DNA from 2 places in the Gordonia ajococcus genome. Region 2 is predicted to be linked to the other one. Evidence: riboswitches for the same ligand, from Rfam matches in the RefSeq annotation. Region 2 holds a riboswitch; the other holds the start of a gene.
What was found. Region 2 has a riboswitch for cyclic di-AMP ahead of GAA2_RS15165 (C40 family peptidase). Riboswitches for the same ligand answer to the same signal wherever they lie in the genome.
Positions count from the first base shown of each region.

Region 1: it holds a riboswitch for cyclic di-AMP, as region 2 does, so the genes downstream of both, GAA2_RS05800 (transglycosylase family protein) here and GAA2_RS15165 (C40 family peptidase) in region 2, are expected to answer to the same signal.

Region 1 covers NZ_CP052884.1:1,263,043-1,270,806, forward strand. Annotated here, with positions in the region: gene GAA2_RS05770 (protein kinase domain-containing protein) at 1-205, opposite strand, end outside; gene GAA2_RS05775 (protein kinase domain-containing protein) at 328-2,571, opposite strand; gene GAA2_RS05780 (hypothetical protein) at 2,660-2,890, shown strand; gene moaC (cyclic pyranopterin monophosphate synthase MoaC) at 2,896-3,438, shown strand; gene GAA2_RS05790 (molybdenum cofactor biosynthesis protein B) at 3,431-3,934, shown strand; gene GAA2_RS05795 (molybdenum cofactor biosynthesis protein MoaE) at 3,963-4,394, shown strand; gene GAA2_RS05800 (transglycosylase family protein) at 4,583-5,209, opposite strand; cyclic di-AMP (ydaO/yuaA leader) riboswitch at 5,215-5,415, opposite strand; gene GAA2_RS05805 (MoaD/ThiS family protein) at 5,667-5,915, opposite strand; gene moaA (GTP 3',8-cyclase MoaA) at 5,928-7,016, opposite strand; gene GAA2_RS05815 (flavin reductase family protein) at 7,030-7,575, opposite strand; gene GAA2_RS05820 (hypothetical protein) at 7,581-7,764, opposite strand, start outside.
Region 2 covers NZ_CP052884.1:3,344,746-3,352,509, reverse strand. Annotated here, with positions in the region: gene GAA2_RS15185 (hypothetical protein) at 1-185, shown strand, start outside; gene trpD (anthranilate phosphoribosyltransferase) at 197-1,273, shown strand; gene GAA2_RS15175 (Lrp/AsnC family transcriptional regulator) at 1,270-1,548, opposite strand; gene GAA2_RS15170 (DEDD exonuclease domain-containing protein) at 1,545-3,401, opposite strand; cyclic di-AMP (ydaO/yuaA leader) riboswitch at 4,081-4,313, shown strand; gene GAA2_RS15165 (C40 family peptidase) at 4,331-5,011, shown strand; gene GAA2_RS15160 (C40 family peptidase) at 5,209-6,228, shown strand; gene GAA2_RS15155 (hypothetical protein) at 6,238-7,641, shown strand; gene GAA2_RS15150 (glycosyltransferase family 4 protein) at 7,641-7,764, shown strand, end outside.

The DNA.
Region 1 (7,764 bases), 2.1 Mb from region 2:
GGTCGAGCTTCGCGGTGGTACGTGCCTCGTTGGTGAAGCGCTGGTTGAACCCGGGCTGCGCACTGACCGCCGTCGAGATGACCTTCAACGCCTCCCGCCGCTCGAGTTGCAGGTTCTCGACGAGATACACCTCGCCCATGCCACCGGCACCGAGCTGGGAGATCACGCGGTAGCCGGCGATGTGGGTGCCCGGACTCAACGGCACGGCGACACCTCTTTCTGACGATGAACTCGGACTCCTGGCGGACGTACGCTGGGACGATACCGAAGGCACCTCCGTCTGGGGCACCCTTCAACCGGATGACCCCCGGCTGTACGCGACCGTGCCTAGTACGCGACCTGAGTGGGTGTCAGGCGGTCGTCGGTGTTGCCGACGCCGAGCTGACCGGTCGCGTTGAAACCCCAGCAATAGACATACGACGACGCGAGGGCGCACGTCGTTCGTTCGCCCGCCGAGATCGCGGTGACATCGGACAATCCGTTGAGCCGGGTGGGATTCGGACGGTCGGTGAGGGTGCCGTAGCCGACCGATCCCCAGGCGTTGGCGCCCCAGCAGTAGCCGGCGGCGCCGGCGATCGCACAGGTCGTGTGCCCCGTTCCGGTGCTGATGCCGGTCACGCCGTCGACGCCGGACACCTGCGTCGCGGTGGTGCGCGACTCCTTCGTGCCGTCGCCCAGCTGCCCGAAAGCGTTGTTGCCCCAGCAATATGCGCTGCCGCCGGCGATGGCGCAGGCGGCCTGGGCGCCGGCCGACACCGACGTCGCGGCGTCGAGGTCGGCCACCCGGGTGGGCTTCGACTGGTTGTAGGTGGTGCCGTCGCCGACCTGACCGTTGTCGTTGAGGCCCCAGCAGTAGGCGTCGCCGCCCGCGACCGCGCACGTGAAGTTGACGCCGACACTGATCGAGGTCACGTCCTCGAGTCCGGCGACGCGCACCGGGCGGTACTGGTTGGCCGTCGAACCGTCACCCAATTGGTCGAAATCGTTGGTGCCCCAACAGTAGGCGAGTCCCGCGGAGATCGCGCAGGTCGCCCAGTTGGCGGTCGAGATCGCGGTGACGTCGGTGAGATCGGCCACCCGCGTGGGCTTCCACCGACTGGTCGTGGTGCCGTCACCGATCTGCCCGTAGTCGTTGTTGCCCCAGCAGTAGGCGACGCCGGCGGCGATCGCGCAGCTGTCGGGACCGCCGGTGGTGATGGAGGTGACGCCGGACAGGTCGGCGACGCGCGTGGGTTTCCAGCGGTTGGTCGTGGTGCCGTCGCCGAGCTGCCCGGCCTGGTTGTCGCCCCAGCAGTAGGCGGTGCCGTCGCGGATCGAACAGGTGGTGCCCAGGCCCGCGCTGAGCGGGACCTCGGACGCCTCGGCGGCCTGCGGGCCCGACGCAGCGCCGCCGTCGTCATCACCACCTTGGGTGACCAGTGCGACGGCCGCGACCGCCGCCAGCACCGCGACGATCGCAGCCGCACCGGCGATCCACGGCCATCGGCGTCGACGACCCGGCGGCGCGGCCTGCGTGGGGGCCGAGTGCGCGGGGAGCGGGGGAGTGAAGCCGGGCGACGACCGGTGCTGTGTCTCGGAAGGAGGCTGCCGCCCGGACGGGCTCTGCGCGTACAGCGGGGGACTCTGTTGGGGCGGACTCTGCTGGGACGGACCCGGATACCGCGGCTGCTGGGCGGGCGGCGGCAAGGTCTCCGGTGCCAGTGGCGGGACGAAGTGAGTCGCCGAGGTGCCGGATCGGGCGTCGGGTCCCGACCGGCCGAGCGCCGCACGCAGGTCCGCGGCGAAATCGCGGCACGTGGGGTAGCGGTCCAGCGGGCCGCGGGCCAGGGCACGGTCGAAGACCGGGTCGAGCGCGGCGAGGTCGGGGCGATACCGGCTGATCCGTTCCGGCGGCGACGTCAGCTTCGCGACGATGTGCCGGGTCTGGGTGTCGGCGTCGAACGGGGTGGTTCCGGAGAGCAGCTCGTAGGCGGTGCAGGCGAGCGCGTACTGATCCGACGCCGGGCCCGCGGGCTTGCCGTCGAGGATCTCCGGGGCCGCATAGACCAGCGTGCCGACGAACGACGACGGTGCGGTCAGCGTGGTGGCGGTGGCGAGTTTCGCGATCCCGAAGTCGAGGACGACTACCCGGTCGAGGGCGCCGTCCATCGCCCGCCTGGTGACGAGGATGTTGCCCGGCTTGATGTCGCGGTGCACGACACCGTGCGCGTGGGCGTAATCGAGGGCGTCGGCGACGCGGTCGACGACCGTGAGGATCTCGTCGGGCCGGAACGAACTACGACGCAGGTCCTGTCCGTCGAGGTAGGTCATCGTGAACCACGGGTCGTCGTCGGTGACGCCGTAGTGATAGATGGTGACGATGTTGGGGTGGTCGAGGGCAGCAGCGGTCTGGGCCTCCCGGCTGAACCGACGGACGAACTCCTCGTCGACGGTCTCGGCGATCGAGATGACCTTGAGCGCCTCACGCCGCCGCAGTTGGGGGTTCTCCACCAGGTAGACGGTCCCCATGCCGCCCGTGCCCAGGCGGCTGATCACCCGGTAGCCGGCGACCTGTTCAGGGTGGTGGGCCATCAGCGCCTCCTGGTGGCGTGACCGGTGATGCGACGACGATAGCCCCGCTCCGGCCGCCATGCCCCGGACACGGCACTTCTTCATTCGAATGGCGTGGCACAATGCTCCCGTGGCAAACAACAGTGGTGAGAAGGCCGGCAAGAAGCGCTACGTCGACAACGGCTGGCCCCAGGATGACAACGGTGACGCCGCCGACCATGCGGTCTCCGAACTCGCGACGCACATCTCGGGTGCACTGTCCCCGTTCGGTGAAGTCGAGTTCCCGCTCCCGGTCGACGATCTGCCCTTCGTGCAGTCGAAGACGGTCGTCAACCGCTGATACCGATGCCGACCACCGGAGATGACGGCGGCGGGTCGGTCTTTTCGGGTGAGGGTGCCGACGCCGGTCGCCTGACGCACATCGACGACGCCGGGACGGCGCGCATGGTCGACGTGGGACACAAGGCCCCGACGAAGCGTCGTGCGATCGCCAGCGGCACCTTTCACACCACGGCCGAGGTGATCGGTCTGCTCAGTGAGTCGAAGCTGCCCAAGGGCGATGTTCTCGCGACCGCGCGCATCGCCGGGATCATGGCGGCCAAACGCACCGACGAGCTGATCCCGCTCTGCCATCAGCTGGCGTTGTCGTCGGTGGAGGTCGACTTCACCATCGGCACCGACTCCATCGACGTGACCGCGACCGTCGCCACGTCCGGCCAGACGGGCGTCGAGATGGAGGCACTGACCGCGGTGGCCGTCACCGGGTTGACGCTGCACGACATGGTCAAGGCCGTGGACAAGCGGGCGCGCATGGACGGGATCCGCCTGCTCGAGAAGACCGGCGGCAAATCCGGCGACTGGTACCGGGACGACCCGGCCGATGGCTGAGAACACGCCGCCCGACCCCGCACGACGACGCGTCGCGCAGATCGTCGTCGCGTCGACGCGCGCGAGTACCGGGATCTACCCGGACCGCACCGGTCCGATCATCGAGGGCTGGCTCGTCGAGCAGGGTTTCCGCGTCGCCGAACGCGATGTGGTGGCCGACGGGCCGCCCGTGGGCGCCGCGATCCGTGCCGCCGTGTACGCCGGCGTCGACCTCGTGATCACCACCGGCGGAACAGGTCTCTCACCCACCGACCGCACCCCCGAGGAGACGCGACCGCTGCTCGACGTCGAGATCCCCGGCCTGGCCGACGCCATCCGTGCGGCCGGACTGCCCACGGTCCCGACCGCCGTGCTCTCACGCGGCCTCGCCGGCGTCGCCGGGACGACACTGGTGGTGAACCTGCCCGGCTCGACCGGGGGCGTACGGGACGGCCTGACCGTCCTCACGGACGTCGTGCACCACGCACTCGATCAGATCCGCGGCGGGGATCACTGATCGTCCCGCGACAGGACAGGATTCGCGAATGACCGTAGTCGTACACACCGCGGTGTCGGAGGAGCCGATCGGGCTCGCCGACCACGAGGCGATGGTCGCCGACGCCGCCGACGGGAAGGCCGGCGCGATCGTCGGCTTCGTGGGCGCGGTCCGCGACCACGACGGCGGCCGGAACGTCGCCGCTCTCGACTATTCCGCCCATCCGACGGCGTCCAGGGTGCTGACCGAGGTCGTCGAGGAGGTCTCGTCGGTCGACGGTGTGCGCGCGGTCGCGGTCTCGCACCGCGTCGGAGAACTCGAGATCGGGGATGTCGCCTTCGTGGTGACCGTGGCCGCCGACCATCGCCGCGCCGCATTCGAGACGTGCGCGCGGCTCGTCGACGAGGTGAAGGCGCGTCTGCCGGTCTGGAAGCACCAGTACTACGACGACGGCACCGAGGAGTGGATCAACTCGGCCTAGCCCTTCGAGGCTCGTCGCTATCGCTCCTCGCACCTCAGGGAGCAGGAGATGGCTCGTCGCTATCGCTCTTCGCACCTCAGGGAGCGTGAAGAATTGGAAAAGGGCCCCGCACGGATCGCTCATCGTGCGGGGCCCTTTGTCTGTGGCCCTCTGCGTTGCTCCGAATCGGTGTCCGGGCTACCTGCAGATCAGGGGTTGGGCAGCAGGTGCTTGTTGTCGTTGAAGAGCTTGATCTGTTCGGGACTCAGCGAGACACCGCTGCTCTTGGCGGCGTTCCAGAGGTTCTTGACCTCGGGGCTCACACCGGAGTCGGTGAGGACCTGGTTGGCGACGTCGTCGGTGGTCTTGGCCTCAGGGGCCTTGACGAGGCTGAAGCTGCCGTTGCCGTCCTGGAGCTGCTTGACGATCGGGGCCGGGACATCGCTCGGCGCGGTGCGCGGGGTGTGACCCGAGAGGCCGACGCCGCAGGTGGGCCATGCGCCCTTGCCCTGCGAAGCGAGCACGCGCTCGGCGACGACGATCTGCTCCTCGCGGGTGGCCTGCTCGGCGGTCGGGGCGAACTCGCCGCCGCCGTGGCCGCTCCAGGTGCTCGGCGAGAACTGCAGGCCGCCGTGGTAGCCGTTGCCGGTGTTGATGGCCCAGTTACCGCCGGACTCACACTGGGCGACCTTGTTCCATTCGGCGTCGGTCGCGGCGTTCGCGGTACCGGTGCCCATGAGGGCGGCTCCGCCACCGAGGACGGCGCCGGTGAGGGCGACCTTGGTGATGGTCTTGGTGGTCGAGCTGGTCGTCTGCTTGCGGTGACGTCCGGTCATAGATCGATTCCTCTCTCCACGCGCCTACGAAGTCAGCTGTCGGGTTCGAGCGAGAGGTTGCTCGGCCCCAGTGCGTCCCCGTGAATGTTAATCACGGTTCTGCGCCTGGGACTTAACCCCGAGGACACCTGGTGTGGTGCCCGGTCTCAGGGGATGAGGTTGGGTCCCCCGTCCTCGCTCCTAGATTCGTTCGGTCGTTCCCACCGGCGGAGCGAGGCTCGGCGCGGCCGGCAGGACGTATGTTCTGTTTCCTTACCGTGACCTTCGAGAAGGTCGCTTCGTACAGTACGTCGTTCGATGGAGTGATTCACCTGCTAGTTCGCAACTGATTTTCGCGCCAGATCCTGGTCTCCCGACCCACTTTCGGCGTCATCCCAGTTCATCGGGCCGGATGCGCTCCCGTGGCCTGCTCGTTACCACTCCGTTATGTGACAAAGGTCACATGCCCGAAGTGGTATCAACCACCGGCAAACGGCGGGAGGACGTCCAGTGTCGAGCAGATGCCGAGCGGCTGTGAACGGTCAGTGAGCGCGATCTCGTCGCGGAGGTAGGAGCAACGCTCGAGAACCGTCGCCAATCCGGGGTTGCCGGCGGACAGTGTCGACTCGAGGTCTCCGAGGGTGGTCGCCGGGTCGATGTCGACGACCCGCGACTCGGTGCCGGCGGCGGCGCGCGCGGCGGCGAAGAAGCGGACGGTGAGGTTCATCGGAACCCGAGCCTATCCACCGATGGCGGACATGGGCCGCGACGGCTGCTGGAAGCCGGCGGCGTTCACCTCGTGCCCGGGCGCCTTCTGCCACATGTCGGTGCGCCACAGCGCCGCCACGGCCGCGTCGACCTCGTCGTCGGGCAGGGTTCGCAGGGTGGTGCGCAGATCTGTTTCCGAGGACGCGAACAGGCAGTTGCGCAGCGAGCCGTCGGCGGTCAGCCGGGTGCGGTCGCAGTCGCCGCAGAACGGGCGGGTGACCGACGCGATCACCCCGACCTTTGCCGGGCCCCGGGACGTCCGATGGCCGTCGACGAGCCACGTGGCCGCCGGCGCGCTGCCGCGCGGTGCCGGATCGGGCAGCAGGGTGAACCGTGTGCGCAGGGTCGCCAGGATCTCGTCGGCGGTCACCATCCGGGATCGCTGCCAGGCGTGATCGGCGTCGAGTGGCATCTGTTCGATGATGCGCAGCTCGTAGCCGTGCTCCAGGCAGTAGGCGAGGAGATCCGGTACGGCGTCGAGGTCGGCGCGGTCGGGGATCACGGCGTTGACCTTGACGGGGTCGAGTCCCGCGCGTCTGGCGGCCGCCAGACCCGTCAGCACGTCGTCGAGCCGGTCGCGTCGGGTGATCTCGGCGAATCGTTCCCGGTCGACGGTGTCGAGGGAGATGTTGATGCGGTTGAGGCCGGCCGCCACGAGCCCGTCGATCCGCCGGGAGAGTCCGAGACCGTTGGTGGTCATCGCGATCTCCGGGCGTTGCGGCAGTGCGGAGACGGCACCGATGATCTGCTCGAGGTCGCCCCGCAGCAGCGGCTCGCCGCCGGTGAACCGGATGCGTTCGATCCCCAGGTCGCGGACCGCGACGGTCAGCACCCGGATCAGCTCGTCAGCGCTCAGCACCGCCTCGGTCGGCATCCAGTCGAGGCCCTCGGCGGGCATGCAATAGGTACAGCGCAGGTTGCACCGGTCGGTCACCGAGACGCGAAGGTCCTTCGCCACCCGCCCGAACGTGTCACGCAGGGGGCCCTGCGTGGGAGCGTCGGCGGATGCCCCGGCCGAGTGCGGCCGTGGCATCGGAATCCCGAGGCCGACCGTGCTCATGCTGACCTGCGGATCACGTGGCGTTCGGACCCTTGCGGGCTTCGAGAGCGCGGAAGGTGCTGGCGTGGAACACGAGTGGCTCGACACCGGGATCGGCACGCAGGGTGTTGATCTCCAGCAGCACCACGGTGTGGTCGCCCGCCTGGATCTCGTTGTGGATGCTGCACGACAGGTGGGCGGCCGCATCGGGGACGAACACCGCCCCGGCGTCGGTGCTCAGCGGCGTGATGCCGTCGAACCGGCGCTCCGCCGGACCGGCGAGCTGCTTGCAGACGTCGGTCTGGTCGCCGGCGAAGACACTGACCCCGATGGCCGGCGCGGTACGGATCTGCGGCCACGTCGTCGACGTGTTCTGGACGCACACCGACACCAGCGGCGGGTCGAGGGAGACGGTCGTGAAGGAACTCGCCGCCATTCCGATCAGCGTGGTCGAATCTCCCTCACCCCGTAGGCAACACACCGCCACGACGCCGCTCGGGAAGCAGCTGAACGCCTCCCGGAGGGCCTTGGCGTCGGAGACGGGGGCAAGGTCTGGAGTGGTGTCGATGGTCGCTGTCACGGTCCTCACCTGGCTCGGCGTCCGGCACGGAGTGCGTACACCAGGCCGAGGAGAAAACCCAGAGGTGCGCACATGGTCAGCAGGTAGACGAAGGTCGGGGCGGTGTCGCCGTCGGTGAGGAGCGGGGTCACGAACAGCGCCACGAGAGCGATGAGTCCGATCGCGAAGATCACCATGGCCACCTGCAGC
Region 2 (7,764 bases):
GGGGGCCGCGGCCCGAGGCCGGCGACGACCGGCTCGAGGTGCTCGTCCTCGCACGTGTCCAGTTGCTCGACGCCATGCATCTGTCCCAGGAACGGTCCCGCATGGCCAGTCTGGGTTCCCGTCACGGCGGAATCGCACGACGGTGGTCTGTACTGCAGCGTCCGGCCGGCGGGGCGGGGCACTAGGCTCTCTGCCTGTGAGTACCGCAAAGTCTGCCTTCAGCTGGCCGCAGATCCTCGGCAAGATCACCGATCGCATCGACCTCACCGCCGAAGAGGCCGCCTGGGCGATGAACGAGATCATGACCGACAGTGCCAGCGGCGCACAGATCGCCGCCTTCGGTGTCGGCGTGAAGATGAAGGGCGCGGCTCCCGGCGAGCTCATCGGCCTGGCGCAGGCGATGCTCGACCATGCGACGCTCGTCGAGGTGAGTCGTCCGGCGGTCGACGTGGTCGGTACGGGCGGCGACCGGTCGCACACCGTGAACATCTCCACGATGACGTCGATCGTCATCGCGGCCGCCGGGGTGGCGGTCGTGAAGCACGGGAACCGGGCGGCGTCGTCGAAGAGCGGCGGTGCCGACGTGCTGGAGGCGCTCGGCGTGGACATCACCCTGTCCGCCGACGCGGTCGCGCGCTGTGTGGACGAACTCGGTATCGGGTTCTGCTTCGCGCCGGTGTTCCACCCGGCCTTCCGTTTCACCGGTCCGCCGCGCAAGGAGATCGGCATCCCGACCGTGTTCAACGTGCTCGGGCCGCTGACGAACCCGGCACGTCCCACCGCGGGCCTCATCGGGTGCGCCTTCGCCGACCTTGCACCGGTTCTCGCCGGCGCTTTTGCCGACCGCGGTGGATCGGCACTGGTGGTGCGCGGCGACGACGGCCTCGACGAACTCACCACGACCACCACCTCGACGGTGTGGCAGGTCGTCGGCGGCAGCGTCACCCAGCTCGGCGTCGACCCGGCCGATCTCGGCATCCCGCGCGTCGAGCTGTCCGCGCTGCAGGGCGGCGATGCGGTCGCCAACGCCGCGATCGCGCGGGAATTGTTCGCGGGCACAACCGGTCCCGTACGTGACGCGGTGCTGCTGAACTCGGCCGGCGCGATCGTGGCGTTCGAACAGCGGGCGCCGATGACCTCCGCCGAACTCACCGAGGCGCTCGGTGCCGCGAAGGACCGTGCGGCCGACGCCATCGACTCCGGGGCGGCGGCGTCCCTGCTCTACCGCTGGGCCTCGCTCAGCACCCGGTTGGGGTCGGCCGCGCGAAACTAGTTCTCGCCGATGGAGAAACCACCCTCGACGTCCGAGCTCGAGTAGCTGCGGAACGCGATGTGGGTGGCACTCTTGAGCACCGCGGGCAGCCGGTTGATCTCTCCGGTCACCACTGTCGCGATCTGCTCGTGGTCGCGGACGCGGATCTTCGCGATGAGGTCGACGTCACCCGCGCAGGAGTACACCTCTTCGACGCCGGCGATGTCGGCCACGGACTGAGCGGTCTCCGGGATCTGGTGGATGTCGGCCTGGATGAGGACGATGGCAGTGATCATGGCGCAAGCCTAGTGGCCGCGAGCCGGTGGACCGGCGAGCGCTGTGCGGGCCGTGGTGTCCGGTGCACCACCGAGTGGGCGTCCGAGCGTGCCTCTCGCGCCGACTGCGACCAGGCGCGCCGGCGCTCGGCGCATCCGGCCGGCAGCGCCACCGGATCGGTCGTGGACACGATCCGGGCCCCCGGCTCGGTCATCCACCGGTAGATCAGCGCCACTTCTTCCGCGGGTGCCCCGCGTAGGGGACCTGTTCCGGCGATGACCGTCTCGGCTGCGGCGACGAGCGCGTCGACCACCGGCATGGGGGAGACGCCCCGACGCGCACGTCCCGCCGCCGCGAGGCGTCCGTGGCGGACGACGGCGAAATGCCAGCCGCGGTCGTCGTCGGGACGGGCGACGACGATCTCGGCGATCGCACACAGCGCGGCCAGCCGCTGACAACGCGCCAGGGCGTCGATGGTGAGGGCGAGCCGGTCTCGGTGGCGGGCGGCGGTCTCGAACATCTGCGCCTCGGAGAGATCCGCGAGGCGCGCGGTGAGGTCGTCGAGGAGGTCGTCGGCCTCCCCACGCATCAGCCGGCGGGCCGCGGTCACGCGCGGCAGATAGTCCGGGACGGTCTGGGGCGCTGCGGCGGCGGCATGACATCCGCCGGGCTGCCGGACGCCGTCGGACGTCGGGCACCAGTGGTAGCCGGTGGCCCCGAGACGTTTGGTGCACGTGCGCAGTCCGGCGGCTGCGGCGATCACGTCGGCAACCGTCGACGCGTTGTTGCGGTTGCCCACCGGACCGATGGATTCGTCGGTGGGGGTGCGGCTGACCTTGAGACGCGGGAAACGTTCCTCCGTCAGGGTCACCCACCATCCCTTGTGGGGCTGTGTCGAACGTCGGTTGTAGGCGGGCGCGTGCGCCGCCAGCAGTCGCAACTCGCGGACGGCCGCCTCCAGGGCGTGGGAACACTCGACGACGTCGACGCGCTCGGCGAGCAGGACCATCTCGGTGATGCGTCGCCGGGGATCGCTGCCGGAGAAATAGGAACGGACCCGGCGTCGTAGATCCACCGCGGTGCCGACATAGAGGACCTCGTTCGAGGGCCCGCGGAAGAGGTAGACGCCGGGCCGGGCCGGTACCCGGTCGGCGAGGTGACGTTTGCCGCGCAGACGGGGATCGGTGCGCGGCAGGTAGGAGGTGAGTTCCCCGACCGTCGCGATGCCCTGGTTCCCGACGCGCTCGAGCAGACGGTGGAAGACCTCGACGGTGGCGCGGGCGTCGTCCAGCGCCCGGTGGGTGGGACGGACCGAGACGTCGAACAGATCGGCGAGGGCGCTCAGCTTGACCGTCGGGGCCTCGTCGCGCGACAGGATGCGCCGGGCCATGGTCACCGTGCACAGACTCAGGCTGAACGGCCAGTCGAGGTGGAGCCGGAGTGCGTTCTGCCGGAGGAACCCCATGTCGAAGCGAGCGTTGTGCGCGACCAGGATCGCCCCGCGGGCGAACTCGAGGAACGCAGGTAGTACCGACTCGATACGGGGCGCGTCGGTGACCATCGCGGTCGTGATCCCGGTGAGGGTGACGATCTGGGGCGGGATGGGGCGACCGGGATCGACGAGGGTGGCGAACTCGCCGATCACCTCGCCGCCCCGGATCTTCACGGCGCCGATCTCGGTGATGCGGTCGCCCGCGGGATCGGACCCGGTGGTCTCGAGGTCGACGACGACGAGGGTGGTGTCGAAGAGTGCCCGGTCGCTGAACTCGTTCGATGTCGCGTCGCCACCGGTGGCCTGATCGGCGGCTTCGAGGTCGGCGAAGGTCAGTTGGCCCGAGGTCGTCTGTCCCGCGGCTGCACCGCCACCATCCATGCGCGTCACGGGCCGAACATTAGTTCGACGCACCGACAGGCCGGATGTGACACCCCGATCGATCGTTCTGTTTTCGGCGGCGGTCGGCGCGGGGACGTTCGCCGATGTCGCCTGTTACCCCTGTGACGCATGTGTCGAACACTGTGCGAACGAGTTTGTCGGTGGTGCCCCCTAGTCTCCACCTCGAAGTGAGAGATCGTCGCCGGCGGCGGCGAACCACACCCCCATGAACCGCCCGATTCGGAGGTCAAACGCCTCCGGCGCCAAGATGAGATGGAGATCACACCATGCACGTTGACTGCGCGACCTGCCCGGCCCGCCCCGTCGCCTGTGACGGGTGCATGATGACGGTGCTTTTCGGCGGCCCGAACTGGGACGATGGGCCCGCTGAAGGTGGAGTTACGGTAACGGCGCAGGCCCTCGACGACGATGCTGAACTGGACCTCGCGATCGATGTGTTCCAGTCCGCTGCAATGGTCACCAGCGGTGCTGCACGATCTGCAAGAACCTCGAAAACTGCACGTCATCGGGCATTTCGAGTCGTCGCCGGGACTGATCTCCGCGCGGGCTGAAAGTCGGGTGCGATCTGCGTGTCCGTTGCGTAGTGGACACAGGGCCGTCGATTTCGTAACCTTTCTGAGACCTTTGCGGAGCGTCCCGCTTCAACAGAAGTGGTCCGCACAAGTCGCCGCTCAATCGCCCTTGCGGGCGAACCGGGGAACCACACACTTCGGGCAGTGCGGCCAGTCGATGTCAGTCCTGACATGACCTGGTGAGACTGTCCCGAATCGGGGTGAATCGCGTCAACGCGCAAGCGTGTCCTCTCGGGATACGGCTGTGCCGAAAACGCGTAGGGCCACTCTTCCGGCCCGAACCCGACAGCTAACTCGGTCGGCGGTACAGGGAGAAACTGAAGGAGAACTCGCTTCGTGGCCAAACATCGTTTGGAACAGCCCAATCGTGGGAGCAAGGTAGCCAAGAAAGCGGTGATCGCTGGATCGATCACGCTCGGTTCGCTCGCTGCTGCGGCCGGCCCTGCTCTCGCGGCCCCGGTCCACACCCCGCTCGGAACCTTCGAGATCCCGGCTCTGCCCGGCGAGCAGAAGGCTCCCGAGGCTGCGCCCGCGCCCAAGCCCGTCGCGAAGTCGCCGGCCGCAACGGTCGAGATCCCGAACGTCGGCCAGTTCACCATCCCGGGCATCGGCCAGAACCAGATCCCGGACCAGTTCCGTCCGCACGGTGGCGCCCCGCTCGGGCAGCCCCAGCTGACCGCGGGCGAGAAGGCCGTCAAGGCCGCGGAGAGCAAGATCGGCTCGCCCTACTCCTACGGCTCGGCCGGCCCGAACGCCTTCGACTGCTCGGGTCTCGTCTACTGGTCCTACAAGCAGGCTGGCAAGACCATCCCGCGTGACAGCTACGGCCAGCTCGGTGGCGGTCGCCCGGTCTCGTACAACGAGGCCAAGCCCGGCGACGTGATGATCTTCAACGGTGGCGGCCATGCCGGCATCTACGCCGGTAACGGACAGTTCGTCCATTCCTCGACCTACGGCACCCCGGTCAAGCGTGACGCGGTCAAGGAGTGGCAGCTCACCGGTATCCGCCGCTACTGACATCAACTGAACAAGAGCATCAGGGAAAGGGCGGGTCGCGGTTTGGTGCGATCCGCCCGATCCGGTCCTTGGGGCCATCGGGGGAACCTACGGTGGTCCGCGGACGGTAACGAAGCGGTAAGGAAGTGACTGGCACCGTGCTTTCCGGGGAGGGGCGAGTGAACGCGACTCGTATCCGTGCACGATCGGGCCCGATGATGCTCGTCATGTGTCTGCTGGCGGCCATCGTGACCGTCGTCCCACTGACGACCGGCGGAACCGGGCAGGCGCGGGCCGTGCCCGCGCGATCAGCCGATCAGCTTCTCGATCGGTACAAGCAGCTCGGCACCGAGGCCGAGAAGACCACCGAGGCGATGCACAACGCCAAGATCGAGTACGACAAGCAGCGCTCGATCGTCGTGCAGGCCAAGAAGGCCGCGGCCGACGCCCAGCGCAAGCTCGACATCAGCCGTGAGCAGCTCGCGGCTTACCAGGCCAGGGTCGACGCCATCGTGCGCGCCAGCTACCAGGGAGCCCGCGTCAGCGGCCTCTATGCGGTGATGGTCAGTGACTCGCCGCAGGCCCTCCTCGACCAGATGTCGGGGCTCGACATGATCTCGCGGCAGGCCGCGTCGGACCTGACCGCCGTCAAGAAGGTCCGCGCCCAGACCGCGGCCGCCAAGAAGGACGCCGACCAGACCGCGCTCGCCGCGTCGGAGGCGGTCTCGCGCGCCGAACGCGTCCGCGGAGACCTCCAGACCAAGCAGGCCGACCTGCAGATGCAGGCGATCCAGATCCGCACGATCTACCAGTCGATGACCGGCAAGCAGCTCGCCGCGCTGCGCGGCCCGACCTTCGACTTCGACCCGCGGATCGTCCCGAGGGGCACCGCCGCCGCGCTCGTCGCCGTTCAGGCAGCGTTGACGCGAATCGGCGATCCCTATGTGTGGGGTGCCACCGGTCCGAGTTCCTTCGACTGCTCTGGTCTGATGGTGTGGGCCTACAAGCAGGCCGGCAAGACCCTCCCGCGGTCGAGTGAGGCGCAGATGGCCGGCGGACAGCCGGTGTCCCGCGAGGACCTCAAGCCCGGCGACCTGGTCATCTACTACCCGGACGCCCACCACGTGGGGATGTACGTCGGCGACGGATACGTCATCCACGCCTCGACCTTCGGTGTCCCGGTCAAGGTCGTCCCGCTCGACGAGGCCGGTCCCTTCAACTCCGGCCGTCGGTTCTAGACTCCTCTGGTGGTCTCACTCCGCGGGCGTTGGCGCCCGACGCTCGCCTCCGCGGTGGTGCTGCTGATCGGTGTGACCACCGGATGTGGGGGTCCGGGTCCGTCCTCGAACGTCGCATCGGTCTCCACCGGGTCCACCACGACGTCGACGACCCCGGCGAATGTGTATGAGCAGCAGCGTGCCGAGGGTGTGACGCGCCTGCTCGACGACCTCACCACCGCCGTGTCCGCGGGGGACCTGCGGGCGATCGGCCGCCTCGTGGACGACACGGCGATCCCGGCCTTCGAGAATCGATGGGTGACCGCCGCGGAGAACTTCCGTCCCCGGCCGTTCTCCGGCGACGAGTCCGACGGTCGATTGCAGTTCGCCCGTTTCCGCTATCAGCTCGCACCCACCGAGGAAGCCGAGACGCTGGTGCCCGCCGATGTCCAGGGGCTTCTCGACGTGAAGGGGAGTTCCGACTCCTGGGTCGCGCCGGTGGAACTGCGATACGCCCTCGGAGGCGAGCGTGCGCCCGGGGTCGACGAACCCGAGGTGGTGGTGACCAACCAGTTCGTGGTCGCCAGGTACGGCGACGAGTGGAAGCTCGTCGGCGACGCCGAGGCGCTCGGCGGCGAACCGTCCCCGACCCAGCTGTGGGAGCTCCCCGGACTCTCGGTCTCCGATGTGGAGACCGCGGGTGGGACGTCGGTGATCGCCTGGTACCTGCGCACCAACCCGGCGCTGGCGAACCTGCGCCGGCTGCTGCCCGATGCCGTCGACGCGGTGACCGCCTTCTGGGGCAACTCCTGGGATCGACGCGCAGTGCTCGTCGCGACCTCGACACCGAAGGAGTTCGACGAGCTCGTGGCGCCGGGACGCGGGGTGACCGGCACCGCAGCCGCCGCGACCGTGTACAGCCGAGTGGACTTCCCCCGGCGCACCGCCTCCGGCCAGCGCATCGTCTTCACCCCAGCCGCCGACGACCTGGCCGCGCCGACGCTCGCCGTCGTGCTGCGCCACGAACTCACCCACGTCGCGGCCCGGGCCCAGACCGCCCTCGACGCCCCTCTCTGGATCACCGAGGGCGTGGCCGAGTACGTCGGCCGCAAGGGCACCTACACCCGACTCCCCGACGCCGCACCCGACCTGACCCAGGCGGTCCGTGCGGGCAACACCCCCACTGCGTTGCCCGACGACGCTGCCTTCGCCGTGGACGGGCAGAACTCCCAGATCGCCTATCAGAGTGCGTGGTCGATGGCTGCCTATGTCGCCGACCGGTACGACGAGGCGCGTCTGAAGCGGCTCTACCTCGGGGTCGCGGCAACCTCCGACCCGGCTCGCCAGGACGCCGCCATCCGGGCCGCGCTCGGCGTCGGTCGTGATGAACTGGTGGCCGGGTGGGGTCGATGGCTCGAGGGACAGGTCCGCTGATGTCACGAACCCTGTTGATCACGAATGACTTTCCGCCGCGGCCGGGCGGGATCCAGTCCTATCTGCAGAATCTGGTAGATCTGCTACCGCCGGAGGACATCGTCGTCTACGCGCCGCGCTGGC